Regions from separate parts of the Paenibacillus sp. ov031 genome, predicted to be linked through region 2. Evidence: predicted binding sites of a transcription regulator. Region 2 holds the regulator's gene; each other region holds the start of a gene.
The links. The regulator LexA, encoded in region 2, represses DNA repair genes until DNA is damaged. The targets are predictions, from matches to a motif close to CGAACATATGTTCG.
Positions count from the first base shown of each region.

Region 1 (10,187 bases), on a different contig from region 2:
ATTGAAGCAACGGATTATGCACATGGAAATAGAGTGTTCCTCCAGGCATCGCCGATTCTCCAAGCCACTCCTCGGCAGCACTAAGCAGCACCTCCAAGTACGTGAGCATCTGTAATGACAGGCCATAATACACTTCATGGAGTTTGAGGTCGGTCTGGCTCGATTTGTAATCAATAACCCGCAGCAGCAGGCCGTTCTCTCCTTCGGCCACATCCACGCGGTCGATCCGCCCCACAATCTCCATCACACAGCCATTTTCCAATTCAAAACGAAGCGGTGGCAGGGGTTTACCTGGCCCAAAATCAAGCTCCAACCCAATCGGTTCAAAGCTTCCTCGTCTGGACTGTTCACCCAGAATAACCGACGCCCGGCTAACGATATCCTTCAGCTTGCGGAAGATATAACCATACCGTTTCGTGCTAAGCAAAATCTCTCCCTGCAACTGTGGTGCAATCTGCTCCACGGTGTGCTCCGCTTCCTTCCGACATTCATCCGGAGACAGACTGCCCCAACTGCGATTCTGCTCACGCAAACGCATGGCAAGCTGACTCAAGGCAGCATGGAACAATTGTCCTATATCAGGGGCTTGCAAGCGGTACAACTGGCGCTCTTTCAGTCGCAGCCCATGGGATGCAAAATGGGAGAACGCACACGCCACAAAACGCTCCATTCTGGAGACACTGGTCCTTACCTCTGTACCATATAATCTACGGCTGGTAGCCGTACGCAGAGGTAACGCCCGATTGCGATAAAAGACCGATCCAAGCAATTGTTTCAGCTGAGGTCTGCTTGTCTCCCGAGAGACATGCCAGTTATAGATCGCCCACCACATTTCAAAAATATCTTCTCCACGGCGCCATCTGCGCAACTGTCCGATGAGATAAGAGAGGCTCTGACCAGGATGAATAACATAAGACCAGTGCACCTCTTCAGCATTTGTAACCGGCGGCTGGGCAAGTAATGGCTGCTCATGCAGACCGAACATCTTCCGTACATGTCGTACAATTTCTGAGGGTAGCAATGTTTTCCCTTCATCATCTGCAACGGGATAACTCAGCCATAACTGATTGCTCGCCGCTGTCAGGGCTGTATATATCAGAAAGCGTTCATCCAACATTTGTCTTGTTGCTCCTGGCCCAAGCCCCAAACCTCTCTCCGTCAACAGCAGCCGTTCCTGCTCAGTTAATACACCATCATCTTGAGGGACAGCAGGCAGTTCACCCTCTACTGCACCCAGAATAAATACGTACTTGATACCCTGAAGACGTGTACGATCCATCGATCCAATCAACACTTGATCAAGCGCTGGAGGAACAAGTCCCAGCTTCAGTTCGGTTAATCCGGTCTCCATTAGCCCGGCAAATAAATCGATATCCAGCCGTTCGGCCCCCATCATATCAACCATCTGATCTAATAGATCAAGGACGGCACCCCACATTTGACGATGCTCTCTCGAACGTTCCGGATCACCCTGAGCCTTGGCTTCTGCAGACATCTGATCCAGCTTCCAAGGAATCTCGGCATCTTCCAGTAATCTGTAAAGCGCCGCACATTGGTCTTTAGCTGTCTTTGCCTTGCTCATTCGTTTCTCAAAAGCACCCAGTGGATCAACAATCACCGTACGGCATTTTTCCATTAAGGACAGCATTTGTTCCCGGCCCCGGCTGCGGACATCCTGATCGTTGTCTTCCAGGGACAGGCTGGGTACATACTTCCATGGCTTGCCATCTGTCCAGCGGTATCCGTGAATTCCGCAAGCTAATATATAATTTTCGAGCTGGTCCATATCTTCACGTGTAATGGAACCGCCACGTGGGAGCAGCAGATCCGTTTTCACACAGCGAAATACATCCTCATAACGCCAGCGACGGCGAACGATATCGAGTGCTGAACGAATAAATTCCGATAATGGATGATGTAGTTCATTTCTTCTCCGATCCAGAAAGACAGGCACGCCATAATCCCTGAATAGAGGCTCAGCAATGTCGGCATATGTATCCAACTGACGAACGAGCACTGCCATATCTCGATAACGCGCACCTTCATCTTGCGCCAGACGACGCATCTCACGAAGTGCTCCTTCCATCTCAGCCCGGCGGTTCTCAGCGGCGTAAAGTCGGACACCCGCATCACGCCCCTCACTCTTCCAGCGGACTCTACGATCAAAGCCAGCCTCCAAATGCGCCAGTCCAGGACTGCCTTCATATCTTGGCAAAACTTCCAGTTGAAGCACGGTTGTCTCATTAAGAACACCCAGATCCTCAGCCATGCCTTTGAGACGTGCATATGCACTCGCTGTGGGATGGAACAGCTCCAGTTCTCCTGGAAGTGCGCCGTGGTCGTAAGCACGATCCAACGTCAATGCAATTGTGACGGAAGAAGCTTGCAGCATCAATCTTCCAATGACACTCATTTCCTGCGGGGTAAATCCCTGAAATCCATCGATCCAGATCTGTGCATCTTGCAGCAGCGTGCTCTCCGGCAACCGCTCTGTTAGTTCAGTCAACGTGTCTTCATCATCGATATATAGTTGGGTTAATTCCTGTTCATAATCACGGTATATAAGAAGCAAGTCATGCAGCTTGTCTCCCAGAATCGGTGCAGAAGAGGAAGTATTCCATGCGGAAAGTCCTTCTTCCAGTGAAGTGGGGTCAAGTTCATAACGTTTAAACTCACTGTATAGATCATTCAAGTCTCCGATAAATCCCAGCTGACTGCCTGATGCTGCAAACAGCTTCAATTCTTCCTTACGACGCTGGAGCACTTTGTAGAGCAGCATTTTTTTACCTTCAGCTCCAATGGGAATACGTGCAGAACCACCTGCCTCCTGCATTACCCGATAGGCCAATCGGCGAAAACCAAGCACTTCAGCACGCATGGTACCTTTTATAGCACCTGAAGAAACCAGTGACTGTTCGGTTCGAAACGAACTCTGTTCCGGGACCAGCAGAATCAGTGGTTTACCTTGCGGTTCCTTTTGTAGCAGGGATGTGATTTCCCGGGTAATCAGCGTACTCTTGCCGCTGCCTGCCCGGCCAATAACAAAGCGTACGGACATGTTTAATCCTCCAAACCATCACGAACAGATTTTAATTCCCAGTATAACATATCTGACTTGGTTCGGAACATACGTTTGCCACTATCCGGCAATTCCAGAGATCATATGCACGAGCATAGCAAAAAGCCCGCAGCTTATGAAAACTGTGGACTCTTTGCGTAAATGTATGTTCGACTTAAATGGAAATCGCTCGATTAATTCTTTTTGCTGCGCACTTCGAAGATGGCAAATTTCAGGTAATGACCTTCGTCTACGCCCAGAATTTGCGGGTGATCCTTACCGGCTGCTTTCCAGTCGATCAGACGCAGTACTTTGCCTGCATCTTCGGCTGCATCCGCAATGGTTTCCAGGAAGAGATCCGGACGCATGTGATATGAACAGCTTGCCGTTACCAGATACCCGCCCTCATTCACCAGCTTCATTCCTTGCAGATTGATATCCTTATATCCACGGCATGCGCCTTTGACTGCTGATTTCGTTTTGGCAAAGGCTGGCGGATCGAGGATGACCACATCAAATGTTTTACCACTGGCTGCAAGCGCCTTGGACGTATCCACTTTCTGTTCGCCAGCACGTGCACGTACGTTACGCTCATCGAGGCCTTTCACCTGCTCACGCAAGTATTGGAATGCATCCGCAACGACAAATTCAACCCGGTCAGTGAAACCGTTCAGCTCTACGTTGGTACGTGCACTTTCAATCGCATGCTCTGAGATATCAAGACATGTTACTTTTTTGGCTCCATATTTGCAGGCGTTCAATGTGAAGCTGCCTGTGTGGGAGAAACATTCCAGCACAGTAGCCCCATCCCAATAAGGGAACGTCACAACCTTGCCACTTTTATTCACAGGAAGCAACTGCTGCGTACCATCCTGCTCGATCTGTTGGAGCGTAATGCCACTCTTGTAACCCCAACCCTTCATAAGTGGTTCGATGGCTGCACGATTCTCTCGCTGGTCAAAGAAGTACCCTGTCTTCTGGCCATCTACGATATCCACCTTAATGAGCAATCCATTCTCCGTTACCGTGACATGACGCGGGCACTCCCCGTACAATGGTCCCTTCGTCTGCTCCAAACCTTCCAGTTCACGAATGGATACATCACTGCGTTCATAGATGCCTTCCGGCTGCATTACTTCAATTAGAGCTTGTACAATTGCTTCGCGGCAACGGTCCATACCCAATGTGAGCAATTGAACTACAAGGATGCTGCCAAAACGGTCAACAATCAGTCCTGGCAGGAAATCAGCTTCCCCATAAACGAGACGGTATGCCTCTCCATCCTGGATAAAACGCTCCCGGTGGCGCAAGCAATCGCGGAAACGCGCTGCAAAAAACGCGGTATCCATCTGTTCAAACTCCAAAGGTTGATAGGCCACGACTCTAACTGTGATTTGAGATGCAGGATTATAGTATCCCGTCGCAAGATAGCGACCTTGATGATTCAATACGTTGACCAGATCTCCCGGCTCGGGTTTTCCTTCAACAGAGGCGATTTCATTGTTATATATCCATGGATGTGCATGTTCAAGCCGCTTTTTGCGGCTGCGTTCCAGTGTAACTGATGGCAAGATAGATCCACTTCTTTCATAGTTAGTTGAAAAGATAGGCTTGGTGCAAAGGTGACCGCTGCGGTGATGGATTGGACTTCGATCGCTGTTATCCCCAGATTTTTCTGATTCCCTTCTCGAAAGGGAAAATCCGGGGATAAAGGCGCACGCTTAGCTTCTACAGTTCCAATTCCATCCCTTTCGCTACGTTTGCAGAGTCTCCGTATCTTTTGAATTGTGGTGGTAATTTGGGTGACCGTTAAGGAAACTTATAGGTCTTTCAAATGCTGTTGACTCCAGAATTCCGTTAGCCTGTCATGGTTGTCCTTATTTACTCATAGGATGAGAATAAGGATATGCACGGAAGGAATGATGTTAACTCATGTTCAGAGATGTTGTGCTGCCCCTGTTATATGGGCTTCTTATCTTTTTTGGTGGGATGAAGCTGATGGAAACAGCCTTACAGCGGATGGCCGGGCCCATGCTGGCTGGATGGCTGGGCCGAGCTACCTCTGCTCCCTGGAAAGGCATGGCTTTTAGCGCAGGCGCTACTGCCCTGCTGCAAAGCAGTACCGCCGTCACCGTACTCACTATTGGACTGGCGAACGCCAGATTAATTACCTACGGACGCACACTTGGCATTATTCTTGGAACCAACATCGGAACGTGCCTGACCACCGAGCTGGTCGGACTGCAGATCGGACGGGTTTCCCTGCCTCTGCTTGCCTTGTCACTGACAGGCTGGGCCGTCTTTGTTGTGCTTGGTGAACGAAATCAGTTCGCTCCTGAACGCACGCGTCGGACGCTGTCTACCATGCAATACAGCTTTCTCGCGTCTGCCGGATTTGCCCTCGTCATGACAGGCATTCAAGTGATGCAATCCATTGCCGTGCCCCTGCGTAGTATGGGCGTATTCCAGTGGTTTCTGGATCGCTCAGCCGACAGCTTGTGGTGGGGCTTTCTGGCAGGCGCCTGTCTGACGGCGCTCATTCATAGCAGCGCAGCCGTAATCAGCATGGCGATTACGCTTGCAGCCACAGGAGTACTGCCTGTGGAGATCGGCATCGCCATTGTGATTGGGTCAAACGTAGGGACCTGTATCACCGCCGTGATTGCAGCCGCTGGAGGAGCATCCGCAGGCAAATTTGTCGCAGCCTCCCATGTCGTATTAAACATTGCGGGGGCGCTGCTATTTATGCCGCTGATCGGCCAGCTGCATGCAGCCTCGGCCTGGCTATCAGCGGATAACGGGGCACAGATTGCGCATGCCCAGACCCTTTTTAACGTCACCAGTTCACTGCTTGCCTTGCCGTTCTGTTACTTGCCAATTTGGCACAAAAAACCACCGGTCTCCACCCCAGTGGCGAAGTCACCCGTGGCCTGATGTTCAAAACTCTCTCAACAAACAGTAGCGTTACGTCATTCAATAGAAAACAGCTATACGTTAATGCCTAATTTGTTCAGCGCCACTCGTAAAATGTCATCGTTATTATCGTATCCACTATGCTGCTGTCTAGACCAAGCTTCTTCCGGAGCGTACCAATCCACACCTTTGATTTCTTCAATCTGAGGCTGCAGGTCGCCGCTTTCCGCTTCAACGAGATAATAATGAACTTCCTTGTCCACCGGACCAAACTCTGCATGCTGATACGTATAGGAAATGATATCGACGGGTTCTACTATTCGGCCGACCATGCCTGTCTCTTCCAGAATCTCACGCAGTGCGGTCTGTTCCACCGTTTCTCCATCTTCCATTTTGCCCTTGGCGAGAGTCGTTTTGCCGTAGCGATCTACAATCAGTTGAATTTGAAGCTTTCCGTCTTCTCCCGTGCGGTAGACCACTCCGCCTGCCGAAATTTCTTTTCTGTTCATGTTGCTCTCCCCCATTACGGAATTGTCTTCATCTTTTTTTTGGAAAAAGAAGGACCTCATCTCCACGGGTACGCTCCCCAAGGAAATGAAATCCTTGTTTCTGACGCCTCGATTACATCGCTGCGGACTTGAGATTTTCTTCCAACACACGAACCAGCGTAGCCTGGCTTTCATTCACACCCGCTTCGGTCACTTTGACACGGCATACCTTGCCGACCATATCCATCGAACCATCAAAGGCCAGCTGAATGTAGTTGTCACTGTAACCGTGCAGTTTACCACTGCCTTCATGGCCCTTGGCTTCACCTTCAGGAATGACATCCAGTACTTGTCCCACAAACTGCTTGGCGTATGCCAGTTGCATTTGCTCGGATAGATCAATCAGTTCATGCACGCGTGCATTTTTGACTTCTTCATCCACCTGATCTTCCATACGTGCTGCCGGTGTTCCGGTACGCTTGGAATATGGGAATACGTGCATTTCGGAAAAACCAATTTTTTTCATCAACTCGTAGCCATTACGGAACATCTCATCCGTCTCACCCGGGAACCCAACAATAACGTCAGTTGTGATCGCTACATCCGGCATCGCTTCCCGAATGCGAAGCATTTTATTGTAAAACTCTTCGGTCGTATATTTACGGCGCATACGTTTCAGTACGGTATCATCGCCCGCTTGCAGCGGAATGTGGAAGTGGCGTACGAGTTTGTCTGAACGTTTGATCACATCCAGCATCCGATCATCAATCTGACTGGCTTCGATCGAACTGATCCGAATACGCTCCAGGCCTTCAACTTTGTCCAAGTCCCATAGGAGATCCGTCAGATCGTAATTCTCCATGTCATCCCCGTATCCACCAGTATGAATGCCTGTCAGGACAATTTCCTTGTACCCGGCGTGCACCAGTTGATGAGCCTGTTGGATGATGCTATTTGCTTCCCGGCTACGGGAAAGTCCACGTGACCACGGAATAATGCAGAACGTACAGAAGTTATTGCAGCCATCCTGAATTTTCAGAAATGCACGGGTACGATCGGCAAAATCCGGTACGTCCATCTCTTCAAATACCCGCGTTTTCATGATGTTGCGCACAGCATTGACGGGCTGACGTGATTCCTGAATTTCATTGACATATGGCAAAATTTTGTCCCGATCCTGTGTACCGATAACAAGATCCACACCAGGGATGTCCAAAATCTCTGCCGGAGAAGTTTGCGCATAACAGCCTGTAACGGCTACAATCGCATCCGGGTTGCGCCGAATGGCACGACGGATAATCTGGCGGCTCTTTTTGTCGCCGGTATTGGTTACTGTACAAGTATTAATCAAGTATACATCCGCTGTCTGTTCGTCAAAGTCTACCTGATCGTATCCTTCGTTTTTGAACAATTGCCAAATCGCCTCTGTATCATAAAAATTAACTTTGCAGCCTAAGGTGTAAAACGCCACGGATGGCATAATTACATTCCCCCCATTTCTCCGGATTCATATAAGACGCAAGTTAGCGCCGCCATTCCAGCTGTCTCGGCCCGCAAGATGCGTTTGCCCAGTCCAACGGATACAGCACCCGCCTGATCGGCTTCAATCGTTTCCCTCTCCGAGAATCCACCCTCAGGTCCAACAACGATCAACACTTCAGCACTCGCACCAGGTGCAAGCTGCTCCACAAACGGCTTCAATGCGTCTCTTAATTGCTTGCCGTTTTCCTTTTCATAACAATAACATACCAGACTGTAGCCCTCAAAAGAAGATAGCAGCCCTTTCCAGGAAAGTGGCTGCTCGACGGATGGAATGCGGTTCCGATGGCTTTGTTCAGCGGCTTCCTTGGCGATTTTCCGCCACCGCTCCAACCGTTTGCCTTCTTTCTTGGCATCATATTGCACAATCGTACGCTCAGACAGGAAAGGAACAAATGAAACTGCTCCGATCTCTGTACATCTTTGGATGACCGTCTCCATCTTATCGCCTTTTGGCAAGCTCTGAGCCACGGTTACACGTATCCGTGCTTCATGGTCCATTTCGAGAGGTTCCACAATATTCGCTGTTACTTGCTGGGCTTCGATGCTTTCAATCTCCACCAAAGCTTCTTTGGAGTTTCCGTCACTGACAATCAGTTTATCTCCAGGTTTACCACGCATCACTTTGCCGATATGGCGCGCATCATCACCCGTGATGACTACGGAATGTTCATTAAACTGTTCTGCAGATACAAAATAACGCTGCATTCGTCTATCCACCCATTCTGTCCTGTTATGACTGGAATTCACCCCGCCTGATGGCAGGCGTGAATCCAATCGCCACAGATGATCATACAACTTTTATGTCTATCTGACCAGTATTTCAGCCCTAGAGGTACGTGTTGCTTATCGATATAATTCAATGATTAGTTTTGCCAGATCCACATACATCGTTTGTGCAAACTCATACAACGGTTGAATCGTCACATTTTGCAGCGGAGGTATAACCAAAATCAGCAGGAAGATAAAAATCGACCATTGCTCCACTCCTTGCAGCTTGCGACTGATAGATGGTGGCAATACGTCTTCAAGAATCCGATAACCATCCAGGGGTGGCAACGGTATAAGGTTAAACAGAAACAAGAAAAAGTTCGTCAGGTTAAAAATAGAGAAAAACATGGATATCGCTGTGAGCAATCGCTCATTTTCTATACTCCCCAGCGCTCCTGAACCAACCAATGAAGCGTAAATAATTGTACCAATAATCGCAAGTAGCAGATTGCTTAGTGGCCCTGCTGCAGAGACGATAACACCCATCAATCTTGGTTTGTCAAAGTTCGCCCGATTAACTGGAACGGGTCGTGCCCAACCGAAGCCAGCAATAACGAGCAATAGCACCCCAAACAAGTCAAAGTGTACGACCGGATTGAGGGTAACCCGGCCTAGCAGCTTGGCTGTTGGATCACCGAATTTGTTGGCAAAATAGGCATGAGAGAATTCATGGACCGTAAAAGCAATCAGGATCGTCAACAGGAAAAACGGAAGTTGATCCAGTGGATAACGAAAAAACGAGTTTAAATCCATCGGTTACCTCTTTCTGGCCACAAACGCGATCCAGTCCTCATCGCGATGAACCGAACTTATTTCGAAGCCGGAAGCAACGAGCGCATCATGGACAAGCTGCTCTTTATTTTTCCAAATGCCTGAAGTAATATAAACACCGCCAGACTCAAGCGCATGATAGACATCATCCACAAATAGCATAATAATTTCGGCCAAAATATTGGCAACAATAACTTTCACCGGAAGCTTCACGCCCAGCGCAGGGTCCTGACTGCCCAGAACAGACAGCAAATCACTCTCTTTCACCGTAATTTGTTGTGCCAGCCCATTCAGTTCTACATTTTCTTTGGCACTTGCTACCGCAACCGGATCGAGGTCAAGCGCCAACACATGTTTTGCACCGAGATGAACAGCTCCAATGGCCAAGATGCCAGAGCCTGTACCTACGTCGATGACTTCCTCGCCACCCTGAATGACCGATTCCAGTGTACGTAGACAAAGCGAAGTGGTTGGATGTGTTCCCGTACCAAACGCCATGCCTGGATCAAGCTCAATAATTTTCTCATTTGGGCTTTCCGGCGTATACTCTTCCCATGTCGGTTTAATGGTTAGACGTTCCGAGACACGTACTGGCTTGAAATATTGTTTCCAGGCGTTCGCCCAGTCATTTTCATCCACTGTTCGAG
Region 1 is NZ_FRDO01000004.1:138,004-148,190, forward strand. Features, by position in the region: gene addB (helicase-exonuclease AddAB subunit AddB) at 1-3,058, opposite strand, end outside; gene BUA17_RS18135 (class I SAM-dependent rRNA methyltransferase) at 3,253-4,629, opposite strand; gene BUA17_RS18140 (Na/Pi cotransporter family protein) at 4,991-5,992, shown strand; gene BUA17_RS18145 (NUDIX hydrolase) at 6,046-6,480, opposite strand; gene mtaB (tRNA (N(6)-L-threonylcarbamoyladenosine(37)-C(2))-methylthiotransferase MtaB) at 6,593-7,939, opposite strand; gene BUA17_RS18155 (16S rRNA (uracil(1498)-N(3))-methyltransferase) at 7,942-8,706, opposite strand; gene BUA17_RS18160 (site-2 protease family protein) at 8,845-9,522, opposite strand; gene prmA (50S ribosomal protein L11 methyltransferase) at 9,526-10,187, opposite strand, start outside.
Region 1: the regulator LexA is predicted to act here: its motif matches at 3,123-3,136, upstream of addB (helicase-exonuclease AddAB subunit AddB).

Region 2 (10,187 bases):
GAGAAGCATACTTGGTGCAAGAAGGACTACAAAGGAGACGGGGCAAGCCGATAATTGATAGAGCTCCAAGGGATTACTCAAGGAGCTCAGTTTTTTCCTTCTATTATATAGGGTTGTTTCGGACATATGATTTGCGATCCATCGGAGCTGTACTAACGGTTAATTTGAAGTTTAGGGGACGTCCCCCAACTCGTCCCCCAAACATCCCCCAAGTCGTGAAAAGCTATGATTATATACGAACGTTAGTTCCTGTTAATTGTCGTATATAGCGCATATATATTGAAAGAAACAATAATATGAAGGGATCGTACGTAAACCGTACACAAGTCCACCAATGGGAACGCGATCAATATATCACGTTGTACTAATAGCTGAATCCCTTGGCGCTCTAGCGCTGAGGGGTTTTTCTTTTTATGGGCAAGGAGATATAAAAAAAGCTAGGTAGAATATTATTCTACCTAGCTTTATGTCTATAGGAGCTCAGTCCTTAATTTCTGATAAATAATGCTCATATAATTCGTTAATTGAAGAGCTCGAAAGCAAGTGAGTGACTGATTCAATCGATTCTCTTTTCCAATCAAACCAGCGCATTTCTTTTAACTTCATGATTCCTTCTTCTGAGAAACGCTTCTTTACCTCTTTTGCAGGATTTCCACCAACTATCGTGTAAGGGGAGACATCTTTTGTTACAACTGAGCCTGCTGCAACAATCGCACCTTCACCAATGGTGACACCAGGCATAATCATTGCATTCATGCCGATCCATGCATCGCTTTCTATAATGGTATCTCCCTTGGGTGAGAAGGAATGGCTAATTTGATCAGCGAACGGATAAACAGTGATCCACTCCGCATGATGATTGTTATTTCCTCCCATAAGAATAACGACACCGGCTGCGATACATACATAATTACCAATAATCAATCGATCTATTTGCCATCCAAATTCCTCAATGGGGTTGAATAAGCTCCTCGATTTGTCATCTCCCCATAAATATCTTACGCATCCGTCTTCAAAAGATGAATTGTTATCATAATAACCAGAGTAATAGGAGTAATCGCCAACTTCGATTAATGGATTGGTTACAATATCTTTTAAATACTTAATTTCAGACCAGTGATTAAATTGGTTTATATTCATTTTAGTTTCCTCGCTTCTAAGTTTTATTTCTGAGTAACTTAGAAGCGTGATGCGGTAGCCACATTCTTTAGTTTTTTTAGACGACGAATCATCTGAATCATCCTTCCTTAAGATATGAGGGCGATTATAACAATGACCTCTTTTTTTGTCAATCCTATTCTAATAAAGAGATGTCAGTGTGTATCCTCCCTCAAAGTGTATATAATGAAGAAAAAATTCAGTGAGAGAAAATATAGACAGAACACGTGCCCATCATTTGGAAGGAAGGATACATCATGTTGGACTAAAACGGGGACTGGAATAAGAATGTAAAGAGGAAGCTGGCATTCGTAGCATAAATTTTTGGCATATTAGTGTTAAGGCTTTTTATGTAGTCAATAAGAAATAGAATGGTTAATTAAATTATGATCATATCGTTGAAGCGAGAGTGCGTTTTAATTGTTTGCTCTGTTTTTACAGTATCTATATGTTGATAGTTTCATATAATTGCGTTATAATTCATTTATGTTTTTAGAAATTAAATTTTGGACAATTAATTGGAGATGTTAATATGGAACAAGAGAAGCAACTGGTTGCCGAACAGCGGGCATTTTTTTATACAGGTCAGACTAAGTCTATTGAGTACCGTATTCGTGCTCTTCAGCAATTAAGACAGGGAATTGAGAAATATCAGCAACGTATTGTTGACGCACTTCGTGCGGATCTAAATAAATCTGAAACAGAGGCTTATGGCTCTGAGATTCGGATCGTGTTGGGTGAACTAGATTTTGCATTGGAACATTTGGAGGAATGGGCTACACCAAAACCTGTGCCTACAAATTCTGCTATACCTGATGGAACAAGCTTAATTTATCCTGAACCTTATGGAGTTGCTCTTATTATTGCACCATGGAACTATCCGTTCCAACTGGCTTTCGGCCCTCTAATTGGAGCCATTGCTGCGGGTAACTGTGCCATTATTAAGCCGTCTGAATTAACCCCAGCCGTGTCACGTCTGACTTATGATTTGATTCATGAGATATTTCCTAGTGAGTACCTGGCAGTTATGGAAGGGGAAGTCGAGACGAGTACGGCATTGTTGAAAGAAAAGTTTGATTATATTTTCTTTACAGGCAGTACAGGTGTTGGCCGCATTGTTATGAAGGCAGCTGCTGAGCATTTGACTCCAGTTACGTTAGAACTAGGTGGTAAGAGTCCGGTCATTGTCCACCAGGATGCAGATTTGAAGCTGGCAGCTCAGCGCATTGTGCGCGGTAAATTCCTGAATGCTGGGCAAACCTGTGTCGCTCCAGACTATTTGCTTGTGCACGAGGAAGTACATGACAAATTATTGGAATTGATCGGTGCAGAAATTCAGGATAAATTTGGAGACGATGTGATGAGAAATGCTGATTTCCCGCACATTGTCAACGCACGTAACTTTGATCGTTTATCGGTGTTACTCCAAGATGGCAAAGCAATGATCGGTGGACGTTCTGAACGTGATCAGCTGCTCATTGAACCAACAGTGCTGGGCGAAGTGGATTGGAAATCCCCAGTGATGCGAGAAGAGATCTTTGGTCCAGTTCTTCCTGTATTTAAGTATACCGACCTCAATCCCATGCTAGATGAGATTGTTCGCCGTCCAAAACCACTGGCATTATATCTCTTCACTCAGGATGAGGATCTGCAGAATCAGGTTCTGAATCAAGTATCTTTTGGTGGTGGTTGCATTAATGATACATTGTCTCATATGACATCACATTATCTTCCGTTTGGCGGCGTAGGAGAAAGTGGAATGGGTTCCTACCATGGTCAACAGAGTTTTGATGTGTTCTCTCATCATAAAAGCATTCTTAAACGCAGCGAATAATCTACTAACGTAGAACAATATAAGTTGTATAAAAAAAAGAGGTTGTCCCGTTGAACGGGACAACCTCTTTATGTATCTTATTGTGAGACTTCTGTACAACTTCAATACATATTAATGAATATCACGGAAAAGGCCAATGACTTTGCCCAGGATGCTAACGTGTTTCAAACGCAACGGTTCAAAAGTCGAATTTTCCGGTTGAAGACGAATATGATCTTTCTCTTTGTAGAACGTTTTTACCGTTGCTTCATCGTCTTCAGTCATGGCTACTACGATATCGCCGTTATCTGCAGTTTGCTGCTGACGTACGATAACATAGTCTCCGTTAACAATGCCTGCTTCAACCATACTGTCTCCCACGACCGAAAGCATAAATACTTTCTGTTCGCCTACATAATGCGTAGGAAGAGGGAAGTAATCTTCGATATTTTCTGTTGCTGTGATCGGAACCCCTGCAGTAACTTTACCCACGACAGGAATGCGAGCAACGCTGTGAGCAAACTGATGTGAATGCTCTGACTCTTCCTGGCTGAGAAGTTCAATGGCTCTTGGTTTGGTTGGGTCACGTCTAATCAGACCTTTCTTCTCCAAACGATCCAGATGTCCATGTACTGTAGAGCTGGAAGCCAACCCAACGGCTTCACCAATTTCGCGTACGGAAGGAGGATACCCCTTCAACCGGACTTCATTGCGTATAAACTCCAGAATAGCCTGTTGCCTGCTGGATATCTTCGACATACCGTATCAACCCCATTTTAGTAACGTTTGGGAAAATTATAACATAGAACCTCCGTTCGTACAAACATAAGTTCTAAATAAAATGCCATAAAATCAATGTTTTTTTGCAAATTAAGATGAAAATTTTCTTTTGGTCTAATCAAATACTGCAAATGACAATTCCAATACAATAGAAGAAAGATAATAGAATGTAGTATCGATAAAAAAAAGCGAACAATTGTTCTAAAAAGTCATTGTACAAAACATGTGTTCGTGTTATATTAATTTCAACGGATAGGAACAAACGTTTGGAGGTCGATATTTAATGAGATATTCTACTTATCAAAGCATTTACGAACCGGTGCGTTCAGAAGTGGTTGAAACTAACATAAGGAATTTTAAGAAGGTTTTTGCAAAAGGTAATGTCCCAACTTGGGTCTTGAAATTAATAATCGTAAGCTTAATTATACTGGTTGGATGCAGTACAGTACTCACTGTGTTCGCTGGCAATGAGAACGATTTATTGCCTGGAGGGAAGATGGCAGTTTCACAAGGAGATACACTATGGAGTATATCATTGGATCACAAACCTGAAACAATGGATACACGTGTATATATAGAAGCAATCAAGAAAGTGAATCAACTTCATTCAACTTCAATACAGGTGGGGCAAGTCTTAATACTGCCTCAATTCACAGATTAAAGCTGCATATCCACACGCGCTAATGCGTGTCAGCTTGACAAGCTGCCCTTAACATGTCAAAGTTAATATGACTTTGTATTTTTGGAGGGGACAAGCTTGGATATAGATAGTCTGGTAGCACGTATTAATGAATTGGCCCGTAAGCAAAAATCCACTGGATTGACAGAGGAAGAGCTCGCTGAACGTGCCAAACTTAGAGAAATCTATTTGAATAACATTCGAAGCAATTTCAGACAACAACTGGATACGATTGAAATTGTAGATGATGAGAACGATCAAGGCCACCAAGGCAAACTCAAACATTAAGGAAACCTAATGATATCATTATGATATTTAGGTTTTTTCCTGTTATCTAGAGGTTGCAAATTATAGGGGGAAATGTTGGTTTGCAGTTATGTAAGCCGATACAAAGAACATCTAAGGGGGATTCTCATGTCGCGTTCGTTCGAGAGAACGGTTCGAAAAAATTCTAAGCAGTTGAATCAGCAACGTAAAAAAAGCGGTAAACCGGTTTCTGGCACACCAGGTGAGGACGTATTTAAAGGACGCAGTCTTCTGTTTCCTATTTTTCTGATCGGACTAGCATTCCTGTACCTCTTTATGAGTACATTTCTTGTCAAAGCTCCGATGACCACTTGGGACTGGGTGACCTTGTTGCTGTATGTATTTTTGGCAGTCATCTTCATGCTCCGTCGTCCTTATGTCAAAATAGGAAGTAACCGGATTTTGACGACAAAAGGGAACCGTGAGCGTTCAATTGGAGTCGACGATATCGTGAAATTCAGAATTGAGCCAGGTACGGTTGTGATTGAGCATAATGCACGAGGTAAGAGATGGGTATTTACCAAACTACTGAATCGTTATGATACTGATGCAATTACTGAACGTCTTCTGAAATTCGCCAAAGCACATCAGATCACCGTGGAAACATACGAGAAAAAGTAATTTTGCATAAAGGGGAAGATGACCGAAATGGCGTTAAAAGCGATTTTGTTCGACCTAGATGATACTTTACTGTGGGATGAGCGCAGTGTTCGAGAGGCCTTTCATGAGACTTGCTTGATCGCAGCGCAAGAGACGGGCGTTAAACCCGAAGACCTTGAAGAAGCTGTTCGTAATGAGGCACGTAATCTGTATGAGTCTTATGAAACTTTTTCGTTTACCAAAATGATTGGGATTAACCCGTTTGAAGGTCTTTGGGCTAACTTCACGGGTGGGGATCAGCCGGAGTTTCGCCAGTTGGAGCAGCTCGCACCCGCATATCGTAAAGAGTCATGGCGTCGTGGCTTGTTAAAGCTGGGGGTTGATCGTGAAGATCTGGCGGAACAACTCGCCTTACAATTTGGGGCGGAGCGGAGGTCAAGACCCCATGTCTATGAAGAAACGATGGAAACGTTGAGTCATCTACAAGGGAAGTTCAAGCTTTTGCTTTTAACCAACGGCTGTCCTGCTTTACAACAAGAGAAACTTGATGGCGTTCCTGAATTGGCTCCTTTTTTTGACGAAATTATTATCTCGGGTTCGTTCGGTAAAGGCAAACCTGATCCTTCGATCTTCGAGCACGCATTGAGTAAGCTGGGAGTGCAACCTGAGGAGAGTATGATGGTTGGAGATAAGCTTACGACTGATATTCGTGGAGCATTGTCTGCAGGTATTCAATCTGTTTGGATTAACCGTGAGAATAAAGAGAATACCGAATCGTATGTGCCTGACCATCAAATCAAGCATTTATCCGAATTGGAACGAATCATTGCTGAATTCTCAATGAGTGCATCATAAATCGTATTTTTAGTGTACTACTCAAACATTGTTAGGTTTTATGAGATGTATTTTATCCATAAAACCTAACAATGTTTTTTTGTGTTGGGACAGCTTGAACTATACCGTAATAACAAAAGATGAAATTTTTTATTAAAAGTTATTGAAATTATAGAACTGCTGATTTAGAATATAACTAACATACTAGTATGACTAGTATGCGAATGAATGTAGCGAATATCTGTTGACTTACTTGAATGAAGTGGAAGCGGGAGTTATTCGCTATAATTTTCACATTGTTTGTAAGCGCTTTACATAATCGAAGTAACCATTTAGTTCTGGAAATACAACATGAAGTGGTTAGTAAGAAAATGAGGATAAGCATCTTAACCAATATGTGTCTCTAGTGATCTCCATAATTGATATCGCTTACATTATTTGTTTTATTCTACTGGTGGGGGTGAAGTTCATCTGATTACTTGTCTTCTACAAAAAGAAGAGATGATAAGAATTGATCGAAAACGCTTTTATTTTATCAAGCTTAGGATCGGAGTGAAATAACATATGGAGTCGGAAACCACTAAAACCACGCTAACGATGACATCTTTACGTAAAGAAAGCAGGTTGAGAACTATTACAGCTCTGCTTCGCAAAGATTGGCAGCTGTACTCACTGTTAATTCTTCCAATTATCTATCTTATTATTTTCAAATATGGGCCCATGCTCGGTAACGTAATCGCATTTAGACGATTTGTACCAGGAGGCAGTATTTTTGGAGAGACGTGGGTTGGATTCAGGTATTTCCAGATGTTCATTCAAGACCCAACCTTTTGGAAAGTATTTGGGAACACACTTATGCTCGGTGGACTTGCGTTACTTTTCACCTTCCCAGTTCCGATCATTTTTGCATTGCTGCTGAATGAGGTGAAAAGCAAACGTTTCAAAAAGTTTGTGCAGACCGCATCGTATCTTCCGCACTTCTTGTCCATCGTTATCGTTGCCGGAATGATTCTGCAATTAACGGCTGTTAATGGCTCTATTAACGGAATGGTATCATTCTTTACTGGAGACAGCATTCCTTTCATGCAACGTGCAGAATGGTTCAGAACAATCTATATCACCTCTGAGGTTTGGCAAGGTATGGGGTGGGGAGCCATTCTATATTTAGCTGCATTGACAACAATTGATGATTCTTTGTATGAGGCTGCGCGGATCGATGGTGCGAACCGTTGGAAGCAAACCCTCCATATAACCATACCGGGCATTTTGCCAACGATCGTTACATTGCTGATTTTGAACATGGGTAATTTCCTTGCGGTTGGATTTGAGAAAATCTTGCTCCTTTACAATCCGCTGATCTACGAGACATCTGACGTGATTTCTACTTATCTGTACCGGGTAGGTTTGCAGTCGAGCAATTTCAGCTATGCTACCGCCATTGGTTTGTTCGAATCCATTATTGGACTGATCCTGGTATTCTCGGTTAATGCCATTTCACGCAGACTGACACAACGAAGCTTGTGGTAAAGGAGGAGCAATATGCTGGAATCAAAATCATACAAAGTATTTAAAGTTTTCAATGCTATCTTTTTGCTGCTTGTGGTATTCATCACGCTCTATCCGTTTCTGAATGTCGTGGCCCAATCTTTCAGTAGCGAGGCTTATATCAATTCAGGCAAGGTAAGCATTATCCCAAGAGGATTTAATGTAGAAACCTACAAGACCATCTCTCGCGACAGCATGTTCTGGACCAACTATAAAAACACAATTATATATACCGTTGTAGGTACTTTGATTTCCATGTTCATGACGACCATCTTCGCTTATGCCCTATCCAAGAAAAGATTGATGGGACGAAAATTTTTGACGATGTTCGCTGTGTTCACGATGTTTTTCAGTGGCGGCTTGATTCCTAACTATGTCCTGATTAACTCTCTGGGCTTCAATAACACGATGTGGGCACTGGTTGTGCCTGGGGCAATCAGCATTTATAACATGTTAATTATGAAATCATTTTTCGAAAACATGCCTGAGGAGCTTGAGGAAGCGGCAGCCATTGACGGTTTGAATACGTATGGCATTTTGTTACGGATCATTCTACCGTTGAGTAAAGCTGTCATGGCAACGATGGTTCTGTTTTACGCTGTGGGACACTGGAACTCCTGGTTTCCTGCCTTCCTGTATCTCGACAAAAAGGAACTGTTTCCCGTTACGATCTACTTGCGCAACATGATTGCAGGTGCAACGGGAGGTGCTTCGGCTGGTGCTTCAGCGGATAATTTGACTCAAATTTCTGCAAATATCAAATCGGTCACGATGGTACTCACCATTTTGCCTATTTTAACGATTTATCCATTTGTTCAAAGATACTTTGTAACCGGTATCATGTTGGGATCTGTTAAACAGTAATCCTAACCCGATATAGTTCAACATCTTGATTGTAAGGCCAATCTAAACCACATGCAGGGGGAGAATTGAATGAAACATAGACCACGTAAGCTTGTAGGCAAGATGGTATTGGCAACAATGATGAGTGTCGTTCTGGCAGCATGTAGCAGCGGTGCTGGTGGAGAGAAAGTTGAACCAGAATCCAAGGGGGCCATGGAATCCTATGGTGTAGGAGAGACCTTCAAAGCCGCTGAACCATTTAATCTATCTATTCTGTACAGCGATCAGCCAGCATACCCGTACAAAAAGGATTGGCTCCTGTTCCAAAAAATCACGGAAAAAACCGGAGTCACGCTGGAGCCTACCATCGTTCCGATGAGTGACTATCCCCAGAAAAGATCCCTTCTGATCAGCTCTGGAGATGCCCCTCTGGTTATTCCGAAAACCTATCCGGGTGAAGAATCTGCTTTTGTATCCTCTGGTGCGATTTTGCCAGTGAGTGACTATGTTGATTTGATGCCAAATTTCAAAGATAAGGTTGAGAAATGGGGACTTCAGGATGAACTTGAGGGTCTTCGACAAGAAGATGGGAAATATTATGTACTCCCAGGTTTACATGAAGAGGTTTGGCCGGACTATACCCTTATTGTGAGAACTGATATTTTTGAGAAAAATAACATTGCCATTCCAAAGACATGGGACGAATTGTATGATGCCGCCAAAAAGCTAAAAGAAATCTATCCAGATTCCGTTCCGTTCTCAGATCGTTTCCAATTTAATAGTACCTTGAATATTGCTGCTACCAGTTTTGGAACGAAAGCTGGGTGGGGATTTGGCAATGGTTTAACGTATAAAGAAGATCAGGATGAATTTGTATACACTTCGACTACGCCGGAATACAAGGAAATGTTAACTTACTTTAACAAGCTTGTATCGGAGGGGCTGCTGGATAAAGAAAGCTTCACCCAGGACGATGACCAGGCTATTCAAAAGTTTGTTTCTGGAAAATCCTTCATTATTAATGGTAACTCGCAAACGGTAGTGCTTCATCGAAATGACATGAACAAAACGTTGGGAGAAGGAAATTTCTCCATCGCCAAAATTACAGTTCCTGGTGGTCCAAAAGGTCAATTGATGTCCGGCTCCAGACTTGAAAACGGTGTCATGATTTCCGGGAAAATTAAAGACAACGAGAATTTCAAAGCAACCATGCAATTTATTGACTGGTTATACTATAGTGATGAAGGTCAAGAATTTGCCAAATGGGGTGTAGAAGGCGAAACCTTCACCAAACAGGATGGCGTTCGTAAGTTGGCCGAAGATGTGAACTATAACGGATTGAATCCAAAAGGCACAAAGGACTTGCGCATCGACTATGGATTCTCCGGTGGTGTGTTTGCCTATGGAGGAACCACAGATTTGTTGCACTCCATGTTTAGTGAGGAAGAACTGAAATTCCAGCAAGACATGAAAGATATCAAAGAAGTGGTTCCTGCGGAGCCTCCAATTCCTTACTCGGATATCGATCGTGAACAGGTGACACTGCTTAGCACACCGCTTAAGGATTTCTCGGATCAAAATACGCTTAAATTCATTTTGGGAGAACGCAAACTTTCTGAGTTTGATGCA
Region 2 is NZ_FRDO01000001.1:2,158,655-2,168,841, reverse strand. Features, by position in the region: gene BUA17_RS09205 (CatB-related O-acetyltransferase) at 481-1,140, opposite strand; gene BUA17_RS09200 (aldehyde dehydrogenase) at 1,691-2,992, shown strand; gene lexA (transcriptional repressor LexA) at 3,104-3,730, opposite strand; gene BUA17_RS09190 (LysM peptidoglycan-binding domain-containing protein) at 4,035-4,412, shown strand; gene BUA17_RS09185 (DUF896 domain-containing protein) at 4,509-4,718, shown strand; gene BUA17_RS09180 (hypothetical protein) at 4,845-5,357, shown strand; gene BUA17_RS09175 (HAD family hydrolase) at 5,385-6,191, shown strand; gene BUA17_RS09170 (ABC transporter permease) at 6,735-7,697, shown strand; gene BUA17_RS09165 (carbohydrate ABC transporter permease) at 7,710-8,579, shown strand; gene BUA17_RS09160 (ABC transporter substrate-binding protein) at 8,649-10,187, shown strand, end outside.

Region 3 (10,187 bases), 1.7 Mb from region 2:
ATTGGTTTGCGTGGAATGCCGCGTGTAGGCAAAACGGAATCCATTATTGCGGGCAGCGTATGTGCGATGAAGCGCTGGACGTTTGTTTCCTCCACACTTCTTCGTCAGACCATAAGAAGCCAGATGTCCGAGGACGAATTGAATCCAAACAATGTGTTTATCATTGACGGAATTGTCAGTACGATTCGTTCAAGCGAACGGCATTATAATCTGTTACAGGACATCATGACGATGCCAAGCACCAAAGTTATTGAACATCCGGATATTTTTGTGCAGGAGTCTGAATATGATTTTAATGATTTTGACATTATTATTGAACTGCGCAACAATCCGAATGAAGAAATTATTTATGATACGTTTACGGCCAGCTACACCGACGAACTGTAACGCTCCGTACGGGATCATGAAATAGATAAGCAACAACCATAGAGATAAACATAAGGAGGAGATGGCATGTCTGAACTGGGTCAGCAGTTAAGAGAGGCCCGGCTGCAAAAAGGGATGAGTCTTGACGATGTACAGGAAATGACTAAAATTCGCAAGAGGTATTTGGAGGCAATAGAGGCAGGAGACTACAAAGTGCTGCCTGGTAGCTTCTATGTGCGTGCATTTATCAAAACCTATGCGGAAACGGTGGGACTAAATCCTGATGAGCTGCTGGAGGGACATAAGAAAGATGTACCTGCAGAAGAAACGGAAGCAACCATGGAGCCGGTTATTCAAAAGCGTTCAAGCCGCCCGGTAGAGCGCAGTAACCGCTGGATGTCTGTTGCGCTGATGTGGACTTTTCCGGTATTAATTCTTGTGTTGTTGTACGTGTATGTAGTGATGAACAGGGATGATTCGGATACACAAGGGCTGGATCAGACGAAGATCACAGACAGCCAGCAGCAACCTCAAGATAAACCGGATGAGCCTACAGATAATGGCCAAGCTTCTAATCCTCCAGCGAATGAATCAGGTAGCGGAGAAACGAATGAAGGCGAAGCAGGCGGTAACGGTGGCGGAACAGCAGAGGGGCAGACTGACGGACAGACGGATGGGCAAACGACGGGTGAAAATGAAGAGAACCCAACGGATAATCCGCCAGCTTCTGTATCTGTTGCTGAAGACGGAAAATCAGGCAATATTACGAACTTCAAAGTAAACGGCAGTGCAGGGCAGCCTGTGACCGTTACAATTAAAGCAACGGGGCATAGTTGGCTGGAAGTATACAAGGGCGAGAACTCTAGTGGAGAAAAGTTAGAGTACGGCAACACCGCTGAAGGAGACAGTTATACTTTTGAATTGGACAGTGCAGGAATGTACATTAAGTCCGGTTACGCTGCAGCGACCACAATTGAGGTTGCAGGGCAGGTTGTGACAGACGGGAAAGCGACAAACCGCATTCGGTTAAGACTTGGTGAGGATACGTCCTCCGCAGGTACTGAAGGCACTACGACGAATGAAACAGGAAGCACTACCGAAGGAAGCACCGGCACTAACGGCGAATAACCAAAGTTTCTGCGGGAGACACTAACCTTGTCTTAACTTGCAGTCAACTTTTGGTGAAGTGAGGTGGATGGCTGTGACAGTCAGCTGGATCGTAACAGGTTTGGGGATCATTGTCAGCCTCCTGGGTTATTACTTGACCCCAACTGCTTGGGGTTACGGTATTTTGGGTTTTGGACTTGCACATGTACTTCTGGGTGTGCTTGACATGTTCAGACAGCCTAATCGCAGCCGTTATTAGAATGGCAGCCGCACGGTAAGCATTTTTGGCAACCACCTCAAGTGGCAGCCAAAAATGCTTTTTTATTTTGAAAAACCTCATAAAATTAGACTTTTGCTTGGCGTATCCTCTATAATGTTACAGAACATATGATTAACTGAAAGGGTGACTGGTTTGAGTTCAGAAAATTCATTTGATATCGTGTCCAAAATGGACTTGCAGGAATTGACAAATGCCGTTACACAAACGGAAAAAGAAATTGGCACGCGTTATGACTTCAAGGGCAGCAAGAGCAGTCTGAAACTGGATAAGGATGCGTTAACGATCGTATCTGATGATGAGACCAAACTCAAGGCTGTTATCGATGTACTGCAATCCAAGATGGCTAAGCGGGGTTTACCTTTAAAAAACATTGATTATGCAAAAGTAGAACCAGCTTCTTCAGGTACAGTCCGCCAGCGTTTGAATTTCAAGCAGGGGATTGATCAGGATATCGCTAAAAAAATTAATATTCTGATTCGTGACTCCAAGATGAAAGTGAAGAGTCAGATTCAGGGAGATCAGCTCCGGGTAACAGGTAAAAGTAAGAATGATTTGCAGGCAGTTATGCAGTTATTGAACGGTGCCAATTTGCCTCTGGACCTGCAATATACAAATTTCAAATAATATCTCCTTTTTGTAGCTAGACGTGTTTTTTGACACTGCAATTGGCGTATATTATACTAAGTGTGCATTGCTGGCAGATAAGCATCAAAGCCCAGTCATCATCGTTTGCTGACTTTGTGAAAAGCAGTACATCTTCTGAAAGTCACCGGAACGTTTAAAACGGTTTTGCGTTTGAACGGTTGACTTTATTTTTTGCGTTTTTACATAGTGAGAGCACTTTTAGTGCTGATTGACAGTGAAACTGTAAATTTCATGTTCCGGATGATGAATACGGGATTAAGATGAATGTTTGGAGTAATGGAGGATAAGAGGGAGGGCGTCTTGTGAATTTACCCAACCGGATTACGCTTGCACGAATTTGCTTAATCCCTTTTTTGATGGTGTTCCTGCTCGTAGATTTTCCGTTCTATCCAGAGCCGTTGCAATTGGGAAGCTTATCGCTCCCGTATAATCAGTTGATTGCTGCTGTCATTTTTATCATTGCAGCAAGCACGGATGGAATTGACGGCTATCTGGCGCGGAAAAATAATATGGTCACCAACCTGGGGAAATTGCTTGATCCGCTGGCTGACAAGTTGTTGGTTACTGCGGTGCTAATTTCTCTTGTGGAAATGGGCAAGTTGGATTCCTGGATTGCTGTGGTCATTATTAGTCGTGAGTTTGCGGTTACCGGCTTGCGTCAGATTGCGTTATTGGATGGTTCGGTTGTTGCGGCAAGTGCCTGGGGCAAACTGAAAACCGTCGTGCAAATTGTGGCGATTGTACTGCTGTTGTTGAATAATTTCCCGTTCTCATTCACGGGTATTCACATGGACGTTATTGCCGTTTGGGCTGCAGCGATTATTACGATTTGGTCAGGCATTGATTACTTTATCAAAAACAAAAATTTGCTTCATTTATCGAAAGCGTAACGTTTGAGGTTAAATGGGTAAGTATGAAGAAATCATTTGTACGAAGGGCAATAGGAAATTATCCTATTGCCCTTTGATCACTCACCACGTGTACAGGAGGATGCTGAATGAAGGCAGAAATCATTGCAGTTGGCACAGAATTGTTGCTTGGACAAATTGTGAATACCAATGCTCGATATCTATCCCGTGAATTGGCTGCAATCGGGATTGATGTATATTTCCAAACGGTGGTTGGTGATAATCTAAATCGACTTAGTGACGCTATTCGCATCGCTCAGGGTCGTGCAGACGTCATTTTATTTTCTGGGGGCATCGGTCCTACACAGGATGACCTGACCAAGGATGCGATCGCGGCGGTCTTGAACCGCAAGCTGCATATAGATCGAATGGCCATGGACAAAATCGAGAGCTTCTTCCGAGATCGTAATGTAGACATGACCGAAAACAATCGTCGTCAGGCAATCGTTATAGAAGGCGGGACACCGCTGGCGAACGAAACAGGCCTTGCCGCAGGAAATGCGATTTCTGACAATGGCAAGCATTATGTAGTGATGCCTGGACCACCGAAAGAGCTAATTCCTATGTTTGAACAGGAAGTTAAGCCTTGGTTGTTCCAGCATGTACTGACAGAAGAAATGCCGATCTACTCGAAAATGCTGAAGTTTGCAGGAATTGGCGAATCGGCATTGGAAGACCGACTCCTTGATCTGATTGATACACAGACAGATCCTACCATTGCTCCTTATGCAAGTGAGGGAGAAGTTACGGTACGTGTATCTACAAAGGCTCCAAGTGAGAATGAGGCAAAGCTGAAGCTGGATGCAATGGAAGTTCAGATTCGGGAACGATTGCCAGAGCATCTCTACGCGAACGAGGATGTGCCTATAGAGTACACAATTGTAACGATGATGTCTGATATGGGTCTGACTCTTAGCGCGGCTGAGAGCTGCACAGGAGGGCTCGTCATGCAAAGTCTGACATCAGTTCCTGGCAGTGCGTCGATGCTTAAGGGCGGAATTGTATGTTACTCCAATGAAATTAAAGAGAAGCTGCTCCATGTGCCGCATTCCTATCTGGAAGGTGAAGATGCACCGGGCGCAGTGAGTCCGGAAGTGGCCAAAGTGCTGGCAGAGCAGATTCGAATGATTGGGGATGCCGACTTCGGTCTGTCAGTGACAGGTGTAGCGGGACCTGGTTATTCCGAACGCAAACCGCCAGGTCTTGTCTTCATCGCTCTGGCAGAGCGTGGTAAAGAGACAGAAATTCATGAACTGCGCATTAATGGCAATCGGGAGACGGTTCGGATTCGTTCAGCGAAAGCGATTCTTTACCGTTTGTGGCGCAAGCTTGTGGAGATGGACTAGTTAAGAGCTCGGATTGCATTTGCCAAGGCAAGCAAGTATAATAAAGGAAGACGGAAGAACCGTAAAATCAGGCTTTACAGCCTTGTTTACGGTTCTTTTTTCTGTTTAATGGAAAGTTTCCTTGAGGAAGAGGCGCCTCGGCCTTTACAAAAAAAACGAATGTATGTTCGAAAAAAAGCTTGGCAAACGTGTTAAAACAAGGTATCATTATCTTATAAACAGTAAAGGGTGTGAGCTTATTGTCAGACCGTCGTGCCGCGCTTGATATGGCGCTCCGTCAAATAGAGAAGCAATTTGGTAAAGGATCCATCATGAAACTGGGTGAGTCGACTCACATGAATGTGGAAATTATACCCAGCGGTTCCTTGGCTTTGGATATTGCATTAGGAACAGGCGGCTTGCCTAAAGGCCGTATTGTTGAAATATATGGACCTGAATCTTCTGGTAAAACAACCGTAGCATTGCATGCTATCGCTGAAGTACAAAGAGTGGGTGGACAAGCTGCATTTATCGATGCCGAGCATGCTCTTGACCCACAATACGCCAGCAAACTGGGTGTTAACATTGACGAATTGCTTCTGTCTCAGCCAGATACGGGTGAGCAAGGGCTTGAAATTGCAGAAGCTCTTGTACGTAGTGGTGCTGTGGACATTGTCGTTATTGACTCTGTGGCTGCATTGGTACCGAAAGCAGAAATCGAAGGCGAAATGGGTGATTCCCATGTCGGTTTGCAAGCGCGTCTGATGTCTCAGGCACTGCGTAAACTGTCTGGTGCAATCAGTAAATCCAAAACGATCGCGATCTTTATCAACCAACTTCGTGAAAAAGTCGGGGTTATGTTTGGTAACCCAGAAACAACACCTGGTGGTCGTGCCCTGAAATTTTATTCCACGGTACGTCTGGATGTACGCCGTATTGAGAGTATCAAATCAGGAAATGACATGATTGGTAACCGTACGCGTATTAAAGTGGTGAAAAACAAAGTAGCACCTCCGTTTAAACAAGCGGAAGTGGATATCATGTACGGTGAGGGTATTTCGAGAGAAGGCAGTATCATTGACATTGGTACTGAGCTGGACATCGTCAATAAAAGTGGTGCATGGTACTCATACGAAGGCGAGCGTTTAGGACAAGGCCGTGAGAACGCGAAGCAGTTCATGAAAGAGCATAAAGATATTGCTGAAATCATTGAACAAAAAATTCGTGTAGCCAGTAACTTGACTACTGCAGTTCCTGCGCCAACTAGCGAAGAGCAACAAAAAGAAGCAGCAGAAGAACAAGAACTATTTGAAATTAACGAGTAACCCTCCCTTGTAGGAAGGGCCCTAGAGGGCCTTGCCCTCTGAACTCCCAAAGCTTGTCTGATTGAGCTTGCTCGATCTAGCTTGGGGTATGGTGTGTGCGCTCGCGCTGTCCAACAGCCTCTGTCCGAATGGGCAGAGGCTGTTGGCACGTTTACTATTAGGGAGAGGCCGGATATTGTTTCCGGCCTTTTGTATTAGCGTCTGATGTCTCTGTGAAGTTACGCTAAACGTATTCAGTGTAGCTGTGTTATCTCCGTCGGAGATGTATTCGAGGAAGTCTTTTATTTTGCTATGTACTTGTCAGTTAGGCCGTGCAGTTCAGACACACAAAATGACATGGAAGGGGAGACCGAAATGGATCAACATGAAGATGATTTATATGAAGAAGCCGAGCTGGAGGGAATCTCCCAATTCCCGGATAACGAAGAACTTACCATTACACGAGTTGAACGAACGAAGAGCAGGGAAGCTCGTTACCGAATTACCTTTGGTTTATATTCAATTACGGTGCTTGAAGATGTAATGATTAAATATCGGATGACCCGGGGAAATACGTTTCTGAAAAAAGACTTGGAAGATATCATCGTAGCTGACGAGCGACAGCGGACGTATGTGCAGTCTTTGCGATATCTGGAGCATAAACCTCGGACACGCCACGAATTAAGTCAGAAGCTTCGTCAGAAAGAGTTTGCTGCACCGTTGATTGAAGAGGCCCTGGATCGGCTTGAGCGGGAGAATTTGGTCGATGACGAACTGTTTGCGAAGGAATGGACTCGTCAGCGTATGGAGGGCCAGCGGAAGGGAAAACTGTGGATAAGGCAAGAGCTGCGTCAGAAGGGCATTGCCAATGATCTGATTGCTGAAGCGCTGGAAGGTGTAAGTACAGATGCGGAATTTGAGACGGCTCTAACCGCCGGACGCAAAAAATGGAATCAGGTCAAAGGAGACATCCAGGAGAAGAAACGTAAAACGCTTCCCTTCTTGATGCGACGAGGTTTTTCCATGGATATGGTGCGTCGGGTCGTGAATTGTTTAATTGAAGAAGACGAGGCTCAAGACCCCGAAGAAGACGAAGCGTTGTTATGGGATTAGCAGACTGGACTCACTATACTGCATTCTCTTGACAATTTCTTTCGTCAAATACTAAAATGGACATGAGTCTGTAAGAAATGGACAACCCTTTTTCCTTCCAAAAAAGCGGTTTCTGTTTTTTAAGATTTATACCATTCATGATTATGGGTTCGTCGGAGACGGCGGATAGTGCGTGGAGACATGTACACTTGAAATGAAAATCGGCGGGGGATCGCCGTGAGTATTCGTTATTCCCAAAAATATGTAAGGCTTGAAAACAACAAATTGACCCAAGGAGTGCCTTGGAGGAACCAACGAGGAGGTGAACAGTATGGACATCGTAATCACGATCGTTCTCGTTGTGGCCGCGCTCGTTATTGGGTTCGGAGTAGGGTATTTTATTCGCAAATCTCTTGCAGAGGCTAAAATCTCCAGTGCGGAACAAGCTGCCGTGCAAATCGTGGAGAACGCGAAGAAAGAGGCAGAGGCACTGAAGAAAGAAACGGTGCTGGAAGCGAAGGACGAAATCCATCGCATTCGCGCCGAAGCTGAAAAAGACACTCGTGAACGTCGGAACGAAATTCAACGACAAGAAAGACGATTGTTGCAAAAAGAAGAGTCGCTGGATAAAAAATTGGAATCACTCGAACGTAAAGAAGAGCAAGTGGCTAACAAAGAGAAACGAATTGATGAGACACAGCAGCAGATCGAGATGATCTACAAAAACCAGGTGACGGAGCTGGAGCGCATATCCAACCTCACTATGGAAGACGCACGCAGTATCATACTGTCCAACGTAGAACAGGAAGTTCGTCATGAGACGGCTCAAATGATCAAGGACATTGAACAGCAAGCGAAGGAAGAAGCGGACAAAAAGTCCCGCGAGATTATTACACTCGCCATCCAACGTTGTGCGGCTGATCACGTAGCGGAGACAACGGTATCCGTTGTTACTTTGCCAAATGAAGAAATGAAAGGCCGGATTATCGGTCGTGAAGGACGTAACATCCGTGCGCTTGAAACCCTTACAGGGATTGACCTCATTATCGATGATACGCCAGAAGCTGTTATTCTGTCGGGCTTTGACCCGATTCGCCGTGAAATCGCCCGTACTGCCCTCGAAAAACTGGTGGCTGATGGACGTATTCACCCGGCACGGATTGAAGAGATGGTGGAGAAATCCCGCAAAGAAGTGGATGAGCGTATCCGTGAATACGGTGAGCAAGCTACCTTTGAAGTGGGCGTGCATGGTCTGCATCCGGACTTGATTAAAATTCTGGGCCGGTTGAAGTTCCGTACAAGCTACGGTCAAAACGTCTTAAAACATTCGATGGAAGTCGCTTATCTGGCTGGATTGATGGCTGGCGAACTCGGAGAAGACGTAACCTTAGCAAGACGTGCAGGTCTATTGCATGACATCGGTAAAGCGCTGGATCACGAAGTGGAAGGATCACACGTCGAAATCGGCGTGGAACTAGCGAAGAAATACAAAGAACATCCGGTTGTAATCAACAGTATCGCGTCCCATCACGGGGATTGCGAAGCGACTTCGGTTATTGCCATGTTGGTTGGCGCAGCAGATGCGCTCTCCGCAGCAAGACCAGGCGCACGCCGCGAAACGCTGGAAACGTATATCAAACGACTGGAGAAACTGGAAGAGATTTCGGAATCGTTCGAAGGTGTCGAGAAATCGTATGCCATCCAGGCCGGACGCGAAGTTCGCGTTATGGTACAGCCTGAGAAAATCGACGATGCTGAAGCCTTCCGCCTCGCGCGTGACATCACGAAGATGATCGAGAACGAACTTGATTATCCGGGTCACATCAAAGTCACCGTCATCCGGGAAACCCGTGCGGTTGAATACGCAAAATAGAGCATTACGGAAAAGTGGCCGCAGTAGTGGGCCACTTTTCCTTTTGATAGCTTGTTAAAAGGCGTTTAATAAAAAAATGGTGAGCAAGAGATAGAGGTCCTGCGAAGTTTCGGATGCTTTGAAGTAGGCTGCGCTTGGTAGGGATTAAGGAGGCAGTAAAATGAAAGTTTTGTTTATTGGTGATATTGTGGGGAACGTGGGGCGTAAGGCATTGAAGGAAAACCTTCCCTACCTCAAAACGAAGTATAAGCCACATGTAGTCATAGTAAATGGTGAAAATGCAGCGGCAGGCCGGGGCATTACCGGCGCAATTGCGAATGAATTTTTTAACTGGGGTGTGCATGGTATCACCCTTGGTAACCATACCTGGGACAATAAGGACATATTTGATTTTATAGATGATGAGCCACGTATGATTCGTCCTGCGAACTTCCCGCCGGGAACACCAGGCAGAGGATACACCGTAGTCAAAGGAGAAGGCAAGGAGCTGGCGATTGTCAACCTGCAAGGCCGGACATTCCTGCCTGCTCTGGATTGTCCATTCCGCGTTGCCGATGAAATTGTGGATGAACTGCGTCAAGACCACAAATGCATTCTGGTCGATATGCATGCTGAAGCAACGTCTGAGAAGATTGCTATGGGCTGGCATCTGGATGGACGTGCGTCGCTGGTCGTAGGTACACATACACATGTGCAGAGCAACGATGATCGTATTTTGCCAGGAGGAACAGCTTATTTAACCGATGCGGGTATGGTAGGGCCGCGTGACGGCATATTGGGCATGGAGCGTGAAGCGGTGCTTCGCAAGTTCTACACTCAGCTTCCGGTACGATTTGTTGTGGATGATGGCAAATGGCATTTCCACGGTGTATTTGTGGAGATCGATGAAGCCACAGGTGCTGCAACACGCATTGAGAAAATTCGTCTGATGGAGGACGAGTGGCGTATGGAATAGGGGTATTGTCCCAATTTGCAGGGAAACCCGTCTAAAAAGAAGGAATTTTTTTGCCTCCCGCGAATAACATCTAGTAAGTGGAAACAAACATTCAACATTCCCAGGGAGGTACTTACCATGGAAGTATTAAAAGTTTCAGCAAAGTCCAATCCCAATTCCGTAGCCGGCGCTCTTGCAGGTGTTCTTCGTGAACGTGGAAATGCTGAACTGCAGGCAATTGGAGCGGGAGCACTGAACCAAGCCATTAAAGCGGTAGCGATAGCCCGGGGATTTGTAGCACCAAGCGGAGTTGACTTGATTTGTATTCCAGCTTTTACAGACATTGTGATCGA
Region 3 is NZ_FRDO01000001.1:409,290-419,476, forward strand. Features, by position in the region: gene BUA17_RS01800 (DUF3388 domain-containing protein) at 1-387, shown strand, start outside; gene BUA17_RS01805 (helix-turn-helix domain-containing protein) at 454-1,494, shown strand; gene BUA17_RS31055 (hypothetical protein) at 1,562-1,732, shown strand; gene BUA17_RS01810 (YajQ family cyclic di-GMP-binding protein) at 1,886-2,377, shown strand; gene pgsA (CDP-diacylglycerol--glycerol-3-phosphate 3-phosphatidyltransferase) at 2,701-3,288, shown strand; gene BUA17_RS01820 (competence/damage-inducible protein A) at 3,396-4,652, shown strand; gene recA (recombinase RecA) at 4,892-5,956, shown strand; gene BUA17_RS01830 (regulatory protein RecX) at 6,311-7,048, shown strand; gene rny (ribonuclease Y) at 7,359-8,900, shown strand; gene BUA17_RS01840 (TIGR00282 family metallophosphoesterase) at 9,061-9,855, shown strand; gene BUA17_RS01845 (stage V sporulation protein S) at 9,973-10,187, shown strand, end outside.
Region 3: the regulator LexA is predicted to act here: its motif matches at 4,809-4,822, upstream of recA (recombinase RecA).